3 regions of the Serratia sp. NPDC078593 genome follow, and region 2 is predicted to be linked to each of the others. Evidence: predicted binding sites of a transcription regulator. Region 2 holds the regulator's gene; each other region holds the start of a gene.
The links. Region 2 encodes PurR, which represses purine synthesis genes. Its sites were predicted from a motif close to CANGCAAACGTTTGCNTG; they were not measured.
Positions count from the first base shown of each region.

Region 1: a site for PurR is predicted at 3,000-3,017, ahead of pyrD (quinone-dependent dihydroorotate dehydrogenase). Genes of this name have one in related genera too.
Region 3: a site for PurR is predicted at 2,363-2,380, ahead of upp (uracil phosphoribosyltransferase). Genes of this name have one in related genera too.

Region 1 covers NZ_JBNNGK010000020.1:31,517-36,641, forward strand. The annotation lists gene pepN (aminopeptidase N) at 27-2,642, shown strand; gene pyrD (quinone-dependent dihydroorotate dehydrogenase) at 3,271-4,281, shown strand; gene ACQKDS_RS17760 (cell division protein ZapC) at 4,458-5,006, shown strand; gene ACQKDS_RS17765 (YcbX family protein) at 5,007-5,125, opposite strand, start outside.
Region 2 covers NZ_JBNNGK010000005.1:85,403-90,527, reverse strand. The annotation lists gene ACQKDS_RS07740 (Grx4 family monothiol glutaredoxin) at 1-87, opposite strand, end outside; gene ACQKDS_RS07735 (C40 family peptidase) at 490-1,332, shown strand; gene sodB (superoxide dismutase [Fe]) at 1,673-2,251, shown strand; gene ACQKDS_RS07725 (YnhF family membrane protein) at 2,308-2,397, opposite strand; gene purR (HTH-type transcriptional repressor PurR) at 2,711-3,736, shown strand; gene punR (DNA-binding transcriptional activator PunR) at 3,740-4,684, opposite strand; gene punC (purine nucleoside transporter PunC) at 4,810-5,125, shown strand, end outside.
Region 3 covers NZ_JBNNGK010000009.1:35,500-40,624, reverse strand. The annotation lists gene ACQKDS_RS11720 (amino acid adenylation domain-containing protein) at 1-2, opposite strand, end outside; gene ACQKDS_RS11715 (HAD family hydrolase) at 615-1,289, opposite strand; gene pptA (tautomerase PptA) at 1,353-1,577, opposite strand; gene upp (uracil phosphoribosyltransferase) at 1,639-2,289, opposite strand; gene ACQKDS_RS11700 (NUDIX domain-containing protein) at 2,445-2,861, opposite strand; gene ACQKDS_RS11695 (questin oxidase family protein) at 2,874-4,055, opposite strand; gene ACQKDS_RS11690 (DMT family transporter) at 4,045-4,488, opposite strand; gene ACQKDS_RS11685 (DMT family transporter) at 4,498-4,956, opposite strand.

The DNA of each region.
Region 1 (5,125 bases), on a different contig from region 2:
ACTCACTGAGACGTCAAAGGGTTTGTATGACACAACAGCCACAGGCAAAGTATCGCCACGATTATCGCGCGCCTGATTACACGATTACCGACATCGATTTAAACTTTGATCTAAATGCAGACACGACCCGGATCACTGCCGTCAGCCAAATTAAGCGCCAAGGTGCTGCCGACGCGCCGTTGCTGCTGAACGGTGAAGATCTGACGTTGGTGAGTATCCAGGTTGAAGGGCAGGCGTGGGATGCCTATCGTCTACAGGACAACCAACTGGTTATTGAGCAATTACCAGAACAATTTACCCTTACCATTGTCAATGATATTCACCCAGCAAAGAATAGTGCATTAGAAGGGTTATATCTGTCTGGTGAGGCGTTGTGTACCCAGTGTGAGGCTGAAGGTTTCCGTCATATTACCTATTATCTTGACCGGCCGGATGTACTGGCGCGCTTCTCAACCCGAATAGTGGCTGACAAGCAGCGTTATCCGTTTTTGCTGTCTAATGGCAACAAAGTCGCTGAAGGTGAATTGGACGATGGCCGCCATTGGGTGCAGTGGCAAGATCCTTTCCCGAAACCGAGCTATCTGTTTGCGCTGGTGGCGGGTGATTTCGACGTGTTGCGTGACAGTTTTATCACCCGCTCTGGCCGCGAGGTCGCGTTAGAACTGTTTGTCGATCGCGGCAATCTTGATCGTGCTGATTGGGCGATGACCTCATTGAAGAATGCAATGAAATGGGATGAAACCCGTTTCGGTCTGGAGTACGACCTCGATATTTATATGATAGTCGCGGTGGACTTCTTCAATATGGGCGCGATGGAAAACAAAGGGTTAAATATCTTTAACTCAAAATACGTGTTGGCGAAAGCTGAAACGGCCACCGATAAAGATTATCTGGGTATTGAAGCGGTTATCGGCCATGAGTATTTCCATAACTGGACCGGCAACCGCGTCACCTGCCGTGATTGGTTCCAACTGAGTCTGAAAGAAGGGCTAACCGTATTTCGCGATCAAGAGTTCAGTTCAGACTTGGGATCGCGCGCAGTAAACCGCATTGATAATGTGCGGGTGATGCGCGGTGCGCAATTTGCTGAAGACGCCAGCCCGATGGCGCACGCCATACGTCCGGACAAAGTGATTGAAATGAACAATTTCTATACGCTGACGGTCTATGAAAAAGGTTCAGAAGTCATTCGCATGATGCACACCCTGTTGGGCGAAGAGAACTTCCAAAAAGGCATACAGCTGTATTTTGAGCGCCACGATGGTAGCGCCGCCACCTGTGACGATTTTGTGCAGGCTATGGAGGATGCCTCCAATGTTGATTTGTCACTGTTCCGCCGCTGGTATAGTCAATCAGGTACGCCAACGTTGACGGTACGCGACGAATACAATGCCGAACAGCAGCAATATCGCCTGCATGTTAGCCAACATACTGCGCCGACAGCCGATCAAGCCGAAAAACTGCCGTTGCATATCCCGCTAAATATCGAACTCTATGGCAGCGACGGTGAGGTGATTACACTGCAGAAAAACGGTTTGCCGGTTAATAACGTGTTGAATGTCACCGAAGCCGAGCAAACTTTTATCTTCGACGGTGTTGAGCATCAGCCCGTGCCTTCGCTGCTGCGTGAATTTTCTGCGCCAGTAAAGTTGGATTATCCGTATAGTGATCAACAACTGACCTTCTTAATGCAGCATGCGCGCAATGACTTCGCCCGTTGGGACGCAGCACAAAGTCTGTTGGCAATTTATATCAAATTGAACGTTGCTAAATATCAGCAGAAACAACCGCTGACATTACCGTTGCACGTTGCTGATGCCTTCCGCGCTGTGTTGCTGGATGAAAAGCTGGATCCGGCGCTGGCGGCGCAAATCCTGACGTTGCCTTCTGAAAGTGAAATTGCCGAACTGTTTACCGTGATTGACCCTATCGCGATTGCCAATGTGCATGAGGCGATTACCCGCTGTTTGGCTCAGGAGATGACTGACGAATGGCTGGCGGTTTATCACCATAACAAAACTGACGGCTATCGCGTTGAGCACGGTGACATTGCCAAGCGTGCATTGCGTAATACCTGCTTGCGCTATTTGGCCTTTGCTGATGCGCAACAGGCCGACAAACTGGTGGCCGCGCAGTTCCGCAGTGCGGACAACATGACCGATTCACTGGCCGCGTTGGCCGCTGCCGTTGGTGCGCAATTACCTTGCCGTGATGCGTTGATGGCGGAGTTTGACGATCGTTGGCATCATGATGGTCTGGTGATGGATAAATGGTTTGCGCTGCAAGCTACCAGCCCGGCGAGCAATGTGTTGGCGACGGTGCGTAGCCTGTTGCAACACCGTTCGTTCAGCCTGAGCAACCCGAACCGTACCCGCTCTTTAGTGGGGGCGTTCGCTTCCGCCAATCCTTCGGCATTTCATGCGGAAGATGGCAGCGGTTATCAGTTCCTGGTCGAGATCCTCAGTGACCTGAATACCCGTAACCCGCAGGTTGCTGCGCGATTGATTGAGCCACTGATTCGCCTGAAGCGCTATGATGCAGGTCGTCAGGCGTTGATGCGTGAGGCGTTGGAGCAATTAAAAGCGTTGGAGAATCTGTCTGGCGACCTGTATGAAAAAATCAGTAAAGCGCTAGACGCCTAATTATTGCGTGATGCGCTCAGTCAGTTAACGGGCATTATCAACAGTTGGGGGGCGGCTAAGGCCGTCCTATCAGGTTGATAACAACGTTGTCTTTGAACCTGAGATACTCGGGTCTAGCGCACCGAGGGGCGCTCCGGCGGCAAGCCGCTACGACCCCTTCGGCGCGCTTTCCCTAATAACACGTTTTGTCTACAGTCTGGGGGCGGGCTAAAGGCCGTCCCTTTTCGTTCACGGCGATTTCATCTGCGACAACGTCTGCTTATCACCTTGTGTTATTTCGCTCATTAGGTAGAAAAATTTAACCGCGTTATCGATGGCAACATGGGATGCTGGTTGATCCCGTTACGGTGCCTGCGCAAAGTAAACGATTGCGTATAAAACGCCGTTGTGGCGTTTAACCCATTCCAATTAGGTTGATTATCACGGATAATACGCCCCCGGTTTGCAGCTCTACCGAATAATTTGCGAATAGGCAGGGTAGAGAGACAAAATGATTCGGCTGGTATCAAGGCGGCAACTGAACCGATGTCTTGGCGCTTACTCAACTAAGTGCATGGGATGGGGCAAGTCGGCCATCAATGAAGTAGCCTGAAGTATGACGGATATAACCGGGAAATCAGGAGCGTACATGTACTACCCTCTCATCAGGAAAGCGTTGTTCCAGTTTGATCCAGAGCGCGCGCATGAATTAACTTTTCGCCAACTGCGCCGTGTTACCGGCACTCCTTTAGCGTTTCTTGTTCGTCAGTCTGTGCCGACCAAATCCGTGAGCTGCATGGGGCTGTCTTTTAAGAATCCAATCGGCTTAGCGGCAGGTCTGGATAAAGATGGTGAATGTATCGATGCCTTAGGCGAAATGGGCTTTGGTTTTATCGAGGTTGGCACCGTCACCCCACGCCCGCAATCGGGCAATGATAAGCCGCGCCTATTCCGTATTGTGGAAGCCGAAGGGATCATTAACCGCATGGGGTTTAATAACCTTGGGGTCGATAATCTGGTTGAGAATGTCAAAAAATCTCACTTTGGTGGCATTCTTGGGATTAATATTGGCAAGAATAAAGATACGCCAGTAGAGCAGGGTAAAGACGATTATCTGATCTGCATGGATAAAGTTTATCCGTATGCCGGTTATATTGCGATCAACATTTCTTCACCGAATACGCCGGGATTACGATCCCTGCAGTATGGTGAGGCATTAGACGATCTTTTAGCCGCCGTTAAAAATAAACAGGCTGACTTACATGCACGCCATCATAAATATGTACCGGTGGCGGTAAAGATCGCGCCGGATCTTTCTGAAGACGAATTGATCCAAATAGCTGACAGTTTGGTGCGCCACAATATAGATGGTGTGATCGCCACCAATACCACGTTAGATCGTAAATTGGTTCAAGGATTAAATTACTGTGAGCAAGCTGGAGGGTTGAGTGGGCGCCCCTTACAATCGCGCAGCACTGAAGTGATCCGCCGATTGTCGCAAGAGCTGCAGGGTAAGTTGCCGATAATCGGTGTGGGTGGCGTTGATTCTTTAACCGCCGCACGAGAAAAAATAGCAGCGGGTGCAACACTGGTGCAAATTTATTCTGGATTCATCTTCCACGGCCCGCGTTTGATTAAAGATATCGTTACCCATATCTAATAATTTTCCTTTCATTTGTTGCCGGGGGTTTATTTCTCCCCCCGGCTCGTCTATATTTTGTTCATTAGCGTAAATATCATCTGTGGAATTATCTGATGTTTAGGCTGCTTTAACGGTGATAAAATCACCTTTTGCCGTAAATATGGCGTTGGCTCGTGGCAAGCTAAGGATAAACAATGAAGATAAAACCTGACGATAATTGGCGTTGGTATTTTGACGCTGAACACGATCGGCTAATGCTTGATTTAGCCAATGGGATGATCTTCCGTTCACGTTTTCCGGCCAAAATGTTGACGCCAGACGCGTTTGGCGAATGCGCCTTCTGCGTTGATGACGCTGCGCTGTATTTTACCTACGAAGAACAGTGCAAACAGATTAAACTCAGTCATGAGCAACGTGCTGAATTGGTATTAAACGCCTTGGTGGCTTATCGCTTCCTTAAACCGTTAATGCCGAAAAGCTGGCATTTTTCCCAACAGCATTTTCCTTTACAGCCTAAAAATGGCGATTTGGTCGCGGTAAAGGTAATGGAAAGTGGTGAGGATGCGCGCTTGCTGGTGGTAGAGGCGGGGGATAATGCCAGCCTGTGTCTACTGGCGCAATTTCACTTGTCGGTCGCAGGGCGTACCATGGTTCTGGGCGATGCTATTAAAGTGATGCACGATCGTTTGAAGCCCTGCGCGCAGGGCGATGCGTCGACACCCGCTTACGACAGGGCGGTGTAATCAAGCCAGCTTGATATTGGTCTTAGGGATACAGCTACAAGAAAGAATGGTGCCATTATTGGCCACCGCGCTTTTCTTCAACGGGGCAACGTCGCCGTCCACTAACTTTATTCGGCAAC
Region 2 (5,125 bases):
GCAGTTAGGTAATTTTGGTGAACCCTTCATGTACAGCAGGATCGGGTTCTCAGCAATTTGTTGCTGAATTTTTTCAATCGTCGTCATTTTATTGCTTCCTCAAGCCACATCATGGCTACAACATGCATCTCGCTGGCTATTGTAGCGGCTGGATACCCCGCAAAAAAACGCTATCTTTTGCAAGGGCATTCCGACTGCGTCTCCACACAGCGCTGATAACGCCATTATGGTCAAAACCTAGCTGCAGATTAACATTTTTAACCCGCATTTTTCACCCTAGATTTCCCCATCCGTACAGTTGGGTAACCTCTCTCGGTGCGATTAGAGTGATATTGATGTCGCCTCTACCCGCGCTATTTTTTTTATTATTAAAAATGCTATTAACGTTTTCTCACAATATGGATTATTATTTGCAGGTTATTCACTGTTTTATCGCGTGTCTTTACGGAATACTGTCGCGGGTTCCTGTCCAGGGTTGGTGTCGTCAACATGCGTTTAATTATTGCGCTTTTTGCGTTGTTGTTTGCTCAAGTGTTGTTAAATTTGGCACAGGCTGCGCCATCGTCTGGCGTTAGCGCTGATCTACGTAAAAGCCATGTGAATGAAGCACGGCTGAGCGAACGTAAAAAAAAGAAAGCAGAAAAGGCCGCTAAAAAGGCCAAAACCACCACGCCGCAAAAAACGCCTCGATTAAAGACGATTAAAAACACAACCATCAAAACGGCTAAAAAATCCACCCGGGTTAAATCAACACGCAAAGCGATACACAGTGCGAAAATAAACGTCACACCGCCCAAAAAAGGCTACAAAAAAGGTTATGGTCGCCATCGCACCGCTGGTTTAACGAACACGCATCGGTTACGCAGTGAAAAGCTGCAGCACAATACTCGTCCACCGAAACTCAGTGCAGCACATAAAAAACGCTATCAACATGCGAAGCAGACCGCCTTGGCCAAGCTGATGAGCCAAATGGGTAAACCCTATCGTTGGGGGGGCAGTTCGCCACGCACCGGTTTTGATTGCAGTGGGCTGGTTTATTATGCCTATAAAGATGTGATGAAAATCAAAATGCCGCGCACCGCTAACGAAATGTACCATTTGCGCGATGCCGCTCCAATCAAGAAAAACGAGCTGGAAAGTGGTGATTTGGTGTTCTTTCGCATCAACAATCGCGGTGTCGCCGACCATGTTGGCGTCTATCTTGGCAACGGTCAGTTTATTCAGTCACCGCGCACCGGCGAAGAGATTCGTATCAGCAAACTCAATAGTGACTACTGGCAAAGCCATTACATCGGCGCTCGCCGCGTGATGACACCCAAAACCATTCGTTAATATGCCATGACGCAATCTAACATTGGGCAACATGCCTCTCTTCATCCAATCTGCGGATGCTTTGACCAAAGCGTGATTTAGCACGCTTTAAACCTTTTATTCACCTTAAAAGTTGTTAAGATTAATAACCACAATAAAAACAAAGCCATTTATACCCAAGATAATTCGAGTTGCTTGTAGGCGGCAACTGAATGAATCCCTGGGAGCATAGCCCACTATGTGACCAGGGTGACGGAAGGCAGCCAACACTCAAGCAACGTGAAGTATGAAGGGTTATCGTTGATGCCGATGCTTAACGGCCAACGTTGGAACAATAGCGCTGTATATAAAGGAGAAAGCAATGTCGTTTGAATTACCTGCACTACCATACGCGAAAAATGCCCTCGAACCGCACATTTCCCAAGAAACCTTGGAATATCATTATGGTAAGCATCACAACACCTACGTGGTAAACCTGAATAATCTGGTGAAAGGCAGCGAGTTCGAAGGCAAATCGCTAGAAGAGATCATCAAAACCTCTAACGGCGGTGTGTTTAACAATGCCGCACAGGTGTGGAACCACACCTTCTATTGGCATTGCCTGTCACCACAAGGTGGCGGCGAACCGACTGGCGCAGTCGCAGAGGCCATTAACCAATCCTTCGGTTCTTTTACTGCCTTCAAAGACGCATTCACCAAATCAGCGGTGGGCAACTTTGGTGCTGGCTGGACCTGGCTGGTGAAGAAAGCCGACGGCTCATTGGCTATCGTGAACACATCCAATGCCGCCACGCCGCTGACCGGTGAAGACAAACCCTTGCTGACCGTGGACGTTTGGGAGCACGCTTATTACATCGATTACCGTAATGCGCGTCCAAACTACCTGGAAAACTTCTGGGCATTGGTTAACTGGGCATTCGTGACAGAAAACTTGGCGTAACGGCCGTGAGATAAAAGGTGCCGTTCTGTTTAGGAACGGCCCTTCTTTTAGCGAGATCAGTTCAGTGCAGCGGTAAAGCTAAAAACAATAATTAATGCCAGTGCGCACACCGTGGTGAACAAAGACATTTTCAAATCGGTATCCATGAGAAGCTCCTGATCAAATTATTTGGATAAGCATAAAATCCACAACCTTGGTGCGTCAAATCATTTTCCCACAGTTCGCCGATAAAATCTTGTTGTCTATAACTCCTATTAGATCTTCCCCTTTTGCTCAATATGCGACAAAATTCGCAGTTCACTACTGCGTAGCGGTCAATGCGTCCCTCCTGAGTCAAGTGGCTGACAACTTCCACACTAAAAACCAAGTTTTCGTGACTCTAGAGAAGGATCTACGCGGGCAAACGATTAACAACATGCTTACATGCTGCAACATGTGGGTTCAGGAGTCATTCTTTACATGGCAACGATTAAAGATGTGGCCAAACGCGCGGGCGTTTCCACCACCACCGTTTCGCACGTCATCAATAAGACCCGTTTCGTCGCCGAAGAAACTAAAGCGGCCGTTTGGGCTGCCATCAAAGAGTTACACTATTCACCCAGCGCCGTGGCACGTAGCCTGAAGGTTAACCACACTAAATCTATCGGTCTGCTCGCCACGTCCAGTGAAGCGCCCTATTTCGCCGAAGTGATTGAAGCCGTGGAAAACAGCTGCTACAGCAAAGGTTACACACTGATTCTGTGCAACTCCCACAATAATCTCGATAAACAACGCGCTTATCTGGCCATGCTGGCGCAAAAACGTGTCGACGGTCTGCTAGTGATGTGTTCCGAATATCCCGATCAACTGCTCGGGATGCTGGAGGATCACCGCAATATTCCGATGGTCGTCATGGATTGGGGCGCAGCACGCGGCGATTTCACCGACAGCATTATCGATAATGCCTTTGAGGGCGGGTATCTGGCGGGGCGTTACCTGATTGAACGCGGCCATCGCGACATTGGCGCCATTCCCGGCCAACTCTCACGTAATACCGGCGGCGGCCGTCACCAAGGCTTCCTGAAAGCGTTACAAGAGGCCAATATTGACGTTCGCGATGAATGGATCGTCCAAGGTGACTTCGAGCCAGAATCCGGTTACAAGGCGATGCACCAGATTTTGTCACAAAAACACCGCCCCACCGCCGTTTTCTGCGGTGGTGACATTATGGCCATGGGCGCGATCTGCGCCGCTGATGAACTCGGTTTGCGCGTACCACAGGATATTTCGGTGATCGGTTATGACAATGTGCGCAATGCGCGCTATTTCACCCCGGCGCTGACCACTATTCATCAACCCAAAGAGCGCCTCGGCGAGATGGCATTTACCATGTTGCTGGATCGTATTATCAGTAAGCGTGAAGAGTCGCAGGTGATTGAAGTCCACCCTAAGCTGATCGAGCGTCGCTCGGTCGCCGATGGCCCCTTCGTTGATTACCGCCGCTAAGCATTATTGCCGGGGCGCCTTCTCAGGGCGTTCCGGTAGGTTCTCTTCACTCAACCATTCCTGATTCAGCGTGTCACTGTCACCAAGGTAATCCAATAACCAGGCCATCGCCGGTGATTGCGCATTTTGTTGCCATGTCAGGCAACAGGCGCTGGGTGGAAATGGCTCAGGAAGTTGCAGCGATACCAATTCCCCACGCTGAACCTGCGGCAACACACGATGGGCGGGCACCATGCCGACACATAAACCGCTGCACAAGCAATCCACCGCGGACACCCAATCTGGCACCACCAACCGCCGCTGGTTATCCAGTGACCACGTCACGCGTTTTGGCAACGTTCGCGACGTATCCTCCAACACCAATGAGGGATACGGCCGTAGTTGCTCATCATTTAGCGGCCCCGGTAACCCCGCTAACGGGTGATCGGCACTCACGACACACAGCCAGTTCATAAAACCCATATCGCGAAAAGCAAAACCACCACCGGTTGGAACCGCGCGGGTTGCACCAATTGCCATATCTGCCCGGCCATCGATTAACGCATCCCATACGCCGTTAAACACTTCCGGTTGTACCAACAGTTCTACATCTGGAAAATGGCGATAAAAATCCAGTACCAACTGTCGGCTACGCTGCGGCTTAACAATGATATCGACGGCTATCTTTAACTGCCCGCGCCAACCGTTAGCGACCTGCTGACATTGACGCCGCGTGTTGAGCATTTTTTTGATAACATCGCGTGCTTCATGAACAAATAGCGCCCCCGCGGGCGTCAACTCCACATCACGGTGACGGCGCTCAAACAGTGGTACGGCAAGCCATTGCTCCAACTGACGCACGGTATAACTGACCGCAGACGGCACACGATGTAACTCCTGTGCCGCCGCGCTAAAACTGCCGGTGCGCGCAACCGCATCAACAACATCAAGGGAATATTCAGACCACATCGCTTTGCCTTCAATTTTTTTAACAGCACTTTGCAAATATTACCGTTTCACAAGCAGAGATCCAGCCAGATACACTTGCGGCGCTAAAAAAAACCTGCACCAACATAAAATTAATGAGAAAGACCATGCGAAACTTTGGATTTATGTTCTATCTGGCTGGCTTAAGCATGCTCGGCTATCTGGCCACAGACATGTATCTGCCCGCCTTCGGCGTGATGCAGCAAGAACTGCAAATTTCTGCCGGCGCCATCAGCGCCAGCCTTAGCATTTTTCTCGCTGGCTTCGCCTTTGCGCAATTATTGTGGGGGCCACTGTCCGACCGTCTGGGTCGTAAACCGGTTTTATTGATCGGCCTGACGCTGTTCGGCCTCGGCTGTCTTGGCATGATGTGGGCGGATAACGCCGTACAACTGTGGACACTGCGCTTTATTCAAGCCATTG
Region 3 (5,125 bases), on a different contig from region 2:
ATGATAACGTTATGAATGCATCCCCTTTGCAAAGATTTCGTTAGCGTTGATCGTGACGACAGATTTCAGGCTTTATTCCTCTGTAACTGCCCGTCTTGATGAGGTCGCAGGCGATCGCCATGCTCAATAACATCAAGGCTGGGTGCGTCACGGCTTATTCTATCGTTGTTATCGCTATAGTTATCCTTGCAGCTTTTCAGCATTCCACCCTTTTTAAGCGTTAATATTTGTCAGTTAACAGACGGTAATAACCGCTGCAACTGGCGTTATTTTTGCCGTAACAATGCACTGCGCCAGATTCATGTCTGGAACAGTGTGTTTATCATGGCAACGATTACGTCTACTGCGGCCCCGCGGAACATCAATTCCGTTATGCATTTTTCTCAACGCTTATGCGCTTTAGAGAAACAACGTCCGTATTTAGACAGGGTTTTAATGCCTCGGTCATTCACTCAGTGTCGATAGTCGATAATTACTTCCCAGCAAATTAAATAAATAAAAATGACTGTCGGGTATTGATGTCGACAGAGGCCTAAATAAACGTGAAAGTACGACACGCTTTAGCGTTGACTATTTTCATCTGAAACAACACGATGGGACGTAAGTTTATTGGCTCACGCCCTTTGCTGACACCACGCCACGACGTCTGAAAACGTGCTGAAAATAACTTGGGGTTCCGCCGCCGCTAATACCTCACGGTTTTGAATACCGTAATCCACGGCGATCGCCGGGCAACCGACCTGATGTGCCATCAAAATATCGTGCGTGGTGTCACCGACCATCACCGCGTGTTCAGCCTTGGCCCGATAGTGTGCCAGTATGCGGTCACCCGATTCCGGCGCCGGTTTTTTATTCGCAACTTGGTCTGCGCACACCACGACATCGAACAACGTCGCAATCCCCGCCGCGGCTAATAAGGCATTCGCACTGCGGGCGAACTTGTTGGTGGTGACCGCGAGACGAAAACCGGATTGTTTTAACTGTGCTAACCCGCTGGCAACGCCGGGAAATAACAGTGAGGGCGCCATGGGTAAAATCAGCGTCTGGAATTGCCGCAGATACTCGGCCACGCAGTCATTGACGGCCTGAGGGGCAGCCTCCGGCGGCAAAAGCTGCATAAAGGCGCTTTCCAACGGCAGGCCGATCGTTTCGCGAATCTGTTCGTCATGCGCTGGCTGTGGTAACTGCAACTGCTGAAACGTGGCGCGAAAGGCAGAAACAATCGCCGTCGCTGTATCAAACAGGGTGCCGTCAAGGTCAAACATAATCACGCTAAGATGAGGTTTCATGGATGCCATCTTCTTACTATCCCATACACACTGGGCTGGAAGCCGTAGCGATATTGGGCGTGGTTAATAATTAGGTTGTTTAATCAAACCGTCTTTTTTATTTTCTATTTCCGGGCGATAAACCTGCTCTTGCCAATCATCCGGCGATACCGCTTCCAGCGCGATGGAGACGACATTGGCACGGCAGCCAAATGCGCGGGTTATGGCCTGTGCAATGTCCTCTGCGAGCGTGTGTTGCGCCGTTTCTGATAGCGAAACGGGGAAGTGCTGAATTTTTACATGTGGCATAGTACGTATCGTTTCCTTATGGTGGGGGAGTGCGAGTGTAGGAGCGCGTGGGAGCCATGATTTAGCCGTGCCGCGTGCCAAAATAACGGTCACCAAAGTCACCAATACCCGGCTTCATAAAGGCTTGCTCTGATAAGCCTTGCTCAATCGATGAGGTCACAAATTGGATCGTCGGATAGCGGTCAAATAAACGTTTAACGCCGCTTGGCGATGCCAATACATTGACGACGCATATATTTTCCACCGGTACTCCGCGCTTTTGCAGCGTTTCTATCGCCATGATCAGTGAACCGCCGGTGGCCAGCATCGGTTCAAATAGCAAGATTGAACGTTCGGCAATATCGTCAGGGAAGTGAGAATAGAAATATTTGGGCTGCTTGGTGTCGGGATTACGCTGGATCAGTATTTTCCCTATCGGCTGGCTGGAAAACATGCGGCGATACTCGCCTTCAAAGCTTTCTCCGGCGCGAATAACCGATACACCGCAGACGCCACGGGCTAACCTTAATCCTGCATAGGTTTCGCCAATCGGGGTAATCACGTCCTGTTTTTCATAGGGCAGTAACGCGGCGGCGTTGACCAGCAATTGGCGTAACAGTTGATCGCTGTAATATTCAAAGCAATCATGCTCTGCCTGATTATTTCGAATTTTGGTATGTAAATATGTCAGGTAATCACTCGGGGGCAGTACATGGATATTAGGATGCTTCATCAACCACTCCTCGTTAACGTTAACCGGTACGCATTAATCCGCAGGCGGGAACCCCGACGCGTGGAAACGCATCAGGGCAACCGTTTGCCCGCGCTGCAACATGAATTATTTAAGGTATCCGTTACGGATAATATTAAAAGAACCGTATGAGTTATTCAGTTTATTAAATGCATCTCTTTTAATGCGTTTAATACTTTTACCGCGACGGCGGAGCAGCGGTGCTCATCCGTCGAATCGAGCCATGCCACTTCGGCAATTTCTGCATCGGGTTTAATTTCACCGCTAAATGCGGCGCTGAAACAGCGAATATTAACCCACACCCCCGCGGTTTTGCCGTCCGCTTGCCCTTGAAATTCGCCCATTGGCGTGATGCTGTCGCTGATTAATGCCACGGAGAGTTCTTCTTTTATTTCTCTGATTAACGCGTCGTTATCACTTTCTCCCGCCTCACGTTTACCGCCGGGAATATAATAAGCGCTCTTATTATGTGAACGTGCCATCAGGATTTTTTTATCTTGGATATAAATCCAGCCTAATTTATCGATAATTTTTGCGGTTGGGGCACTGTGCATATTATTTGTCTCTTAATCCAGATTTGGCGCGTGTTCAAACGACGGCGGCAATTCAGGCGTGGCGGTAAACTGGTGTGCAGCCGCGCGATACAGGCTGCATCTTGTGCGCAGCCACAAGCGCTTCATCACATAAACTAATTTGGGATTATGTTCTTCTTCTTCCTCTACCGCACGCGCGGTGAGTTGTTGCCATTCGCGCTCCCAGAGCGGATCGTCGATGTCGTCATGACTGTTGGCATAAATCTGCTGGAGAGCGGCTAACTTATCGGGTTGCGCCAAATTATTGGTAGCAAACAACATGCATTGCATACCGACCCAATAACAATTCAACACGTTCTGCACATCTTTCTCAGGTAAGTATTTGGCGATTTGCTCCATCGCCAGCAGCGACGTCAACAGGTGCAATAGCAGGAAGTTCCCCGGTTTGCTCAAATAGATCAGCGTAACCGCCTGATAGAGTTGCGACCAAGCCAGCTCCGAAGGTTGATTCGTCAGCCAGGCGGGTTGGCGATAAATTTCCTCATGCCCCAAATACAGCACACAGGCAATGCGGTATTGCAGACCGGAACGCTGCAGTTCGGGATGAATGCAGGCTGTGATTTCGGCGGCAGGCGTTTCAATGGCCGCCGTCTGCCATGCCAGCATCTCTTCTCGATGCGCTTGCCAGTGGTGCGCTAAGCGCAAAATAGAGTCGAAAGCCGTCGTTTCTTGGCATTGTGTATCAGGCTGGGCGCGATGGCCATGGCATGGCACATAAGAGTAAGCCATATACGCCAGACCTTCGGCGATCATCTCTTCATGTTCGACCAACAATGCCCAACCCAGATGAATGGTGCCGTGCGTCAGTGAGCCAACCCAACCGGCGAGCAGCTCTGGCATATAGGTCGCCAGGGTTTTTTCTCGCCCGTGTTGGCGTAGCGCTTGCAGGAAAAAATCACGATAGGCACTGAAGCTGCTACGTTTTCCCAATAGGCTGCGCCAGTTTGTCGCGTCAATCTGGTGCTTGGCGGCTCTTGGTGGTTCCAGCCCCATGCCGTAAGGCGTCATCTTGGCGTAGCGTTGGTAGTACCAGACAATACGTTGTTCCGCGACACCCAAGCCTGCCAAAGCAATCACCGCATGTTTGACATGATTGGTTAAATGGCCGTTGAATTCGATATCGTATTGTTGATCTGCTAACAGCTTATTTATCATGATGATATTTCTCTAATGTCGATAGGATGATCCCGAGGGTTATCAGCCCTACGCCCAACAGCCGGATAAGATGATAGCCGCCACCTTGGCTAATCACATCAAATAACACCGCAGAAAACATCTGTCCGCCAATAATTAATACGGAGGTATTAAGCGCGCCCATTTTGGGAAATACATAGCTGCTGGTTGCGACAAACAATGCGCCACACCCACCGCCGATCCATGCATAGGCTGGAACCATCGACCAATGAAATAGGTTTAATTGCTGCCAATAAAAGAGGGCGACCATCAAGGTCAAAAATAAAAAGCCGACGGAGTGGTTCCACAAAGAGGTGCGAAAAGCGCCGATAGTAGAACTCAACTGCCCGTTAATCACGCGGGCAGAACTGATCATCATACCGTTCAATAACGCAATAAAAATAAGCGAGTGCATGGATATATCCTAGAGGCTATAAATAATAAGAAAACAACCGGACATAATTAGCGCTAGAATTGCGAAATTTCGGCGCGTCAGCCTGCGTTTTTGTGAACCAAATAAACCAAAGTGATCGGCAAAAAATCCGAATAACAACTGGCCGACTAAGCCAAGAGAAATCGTGCTGGAGAGAGGAATACCGCCGTTCATTGCCATCGTAGCTAAAATTACGGTAAATGCGCCGGGTATCCCACCGAAATATAGCCACTTCGGTATTTTTTGTTGTTGATTATTCAACGTTTGCGGTTTTTTTTTAACAAACAAGATAATAAGCAGCAGTGAAACCACCATGCCAATACCGTGTGCGACCCAGGAGGCAACAACGGGCGTTGTATTCTCAGACAGGGCACTGTTGGCTTGAAACATTAAGGTAAGAAAAAAGCCACTGAGAATAGCGATAAAAATATTCTTTAAATTACCTATCACGATTTAAAACCTATGTATTAAAAATCACCAAAGTGATATTACCGTCACGATAATGCCCAACGTGATGACTATTTCCGTGATCGCTGTACGCGTAGAATTGGCAAAAAAAATACGCTCACTGATACACTAAGTCAACAGCAAGTTAAACATTTCTTAACAATTCTTTGAT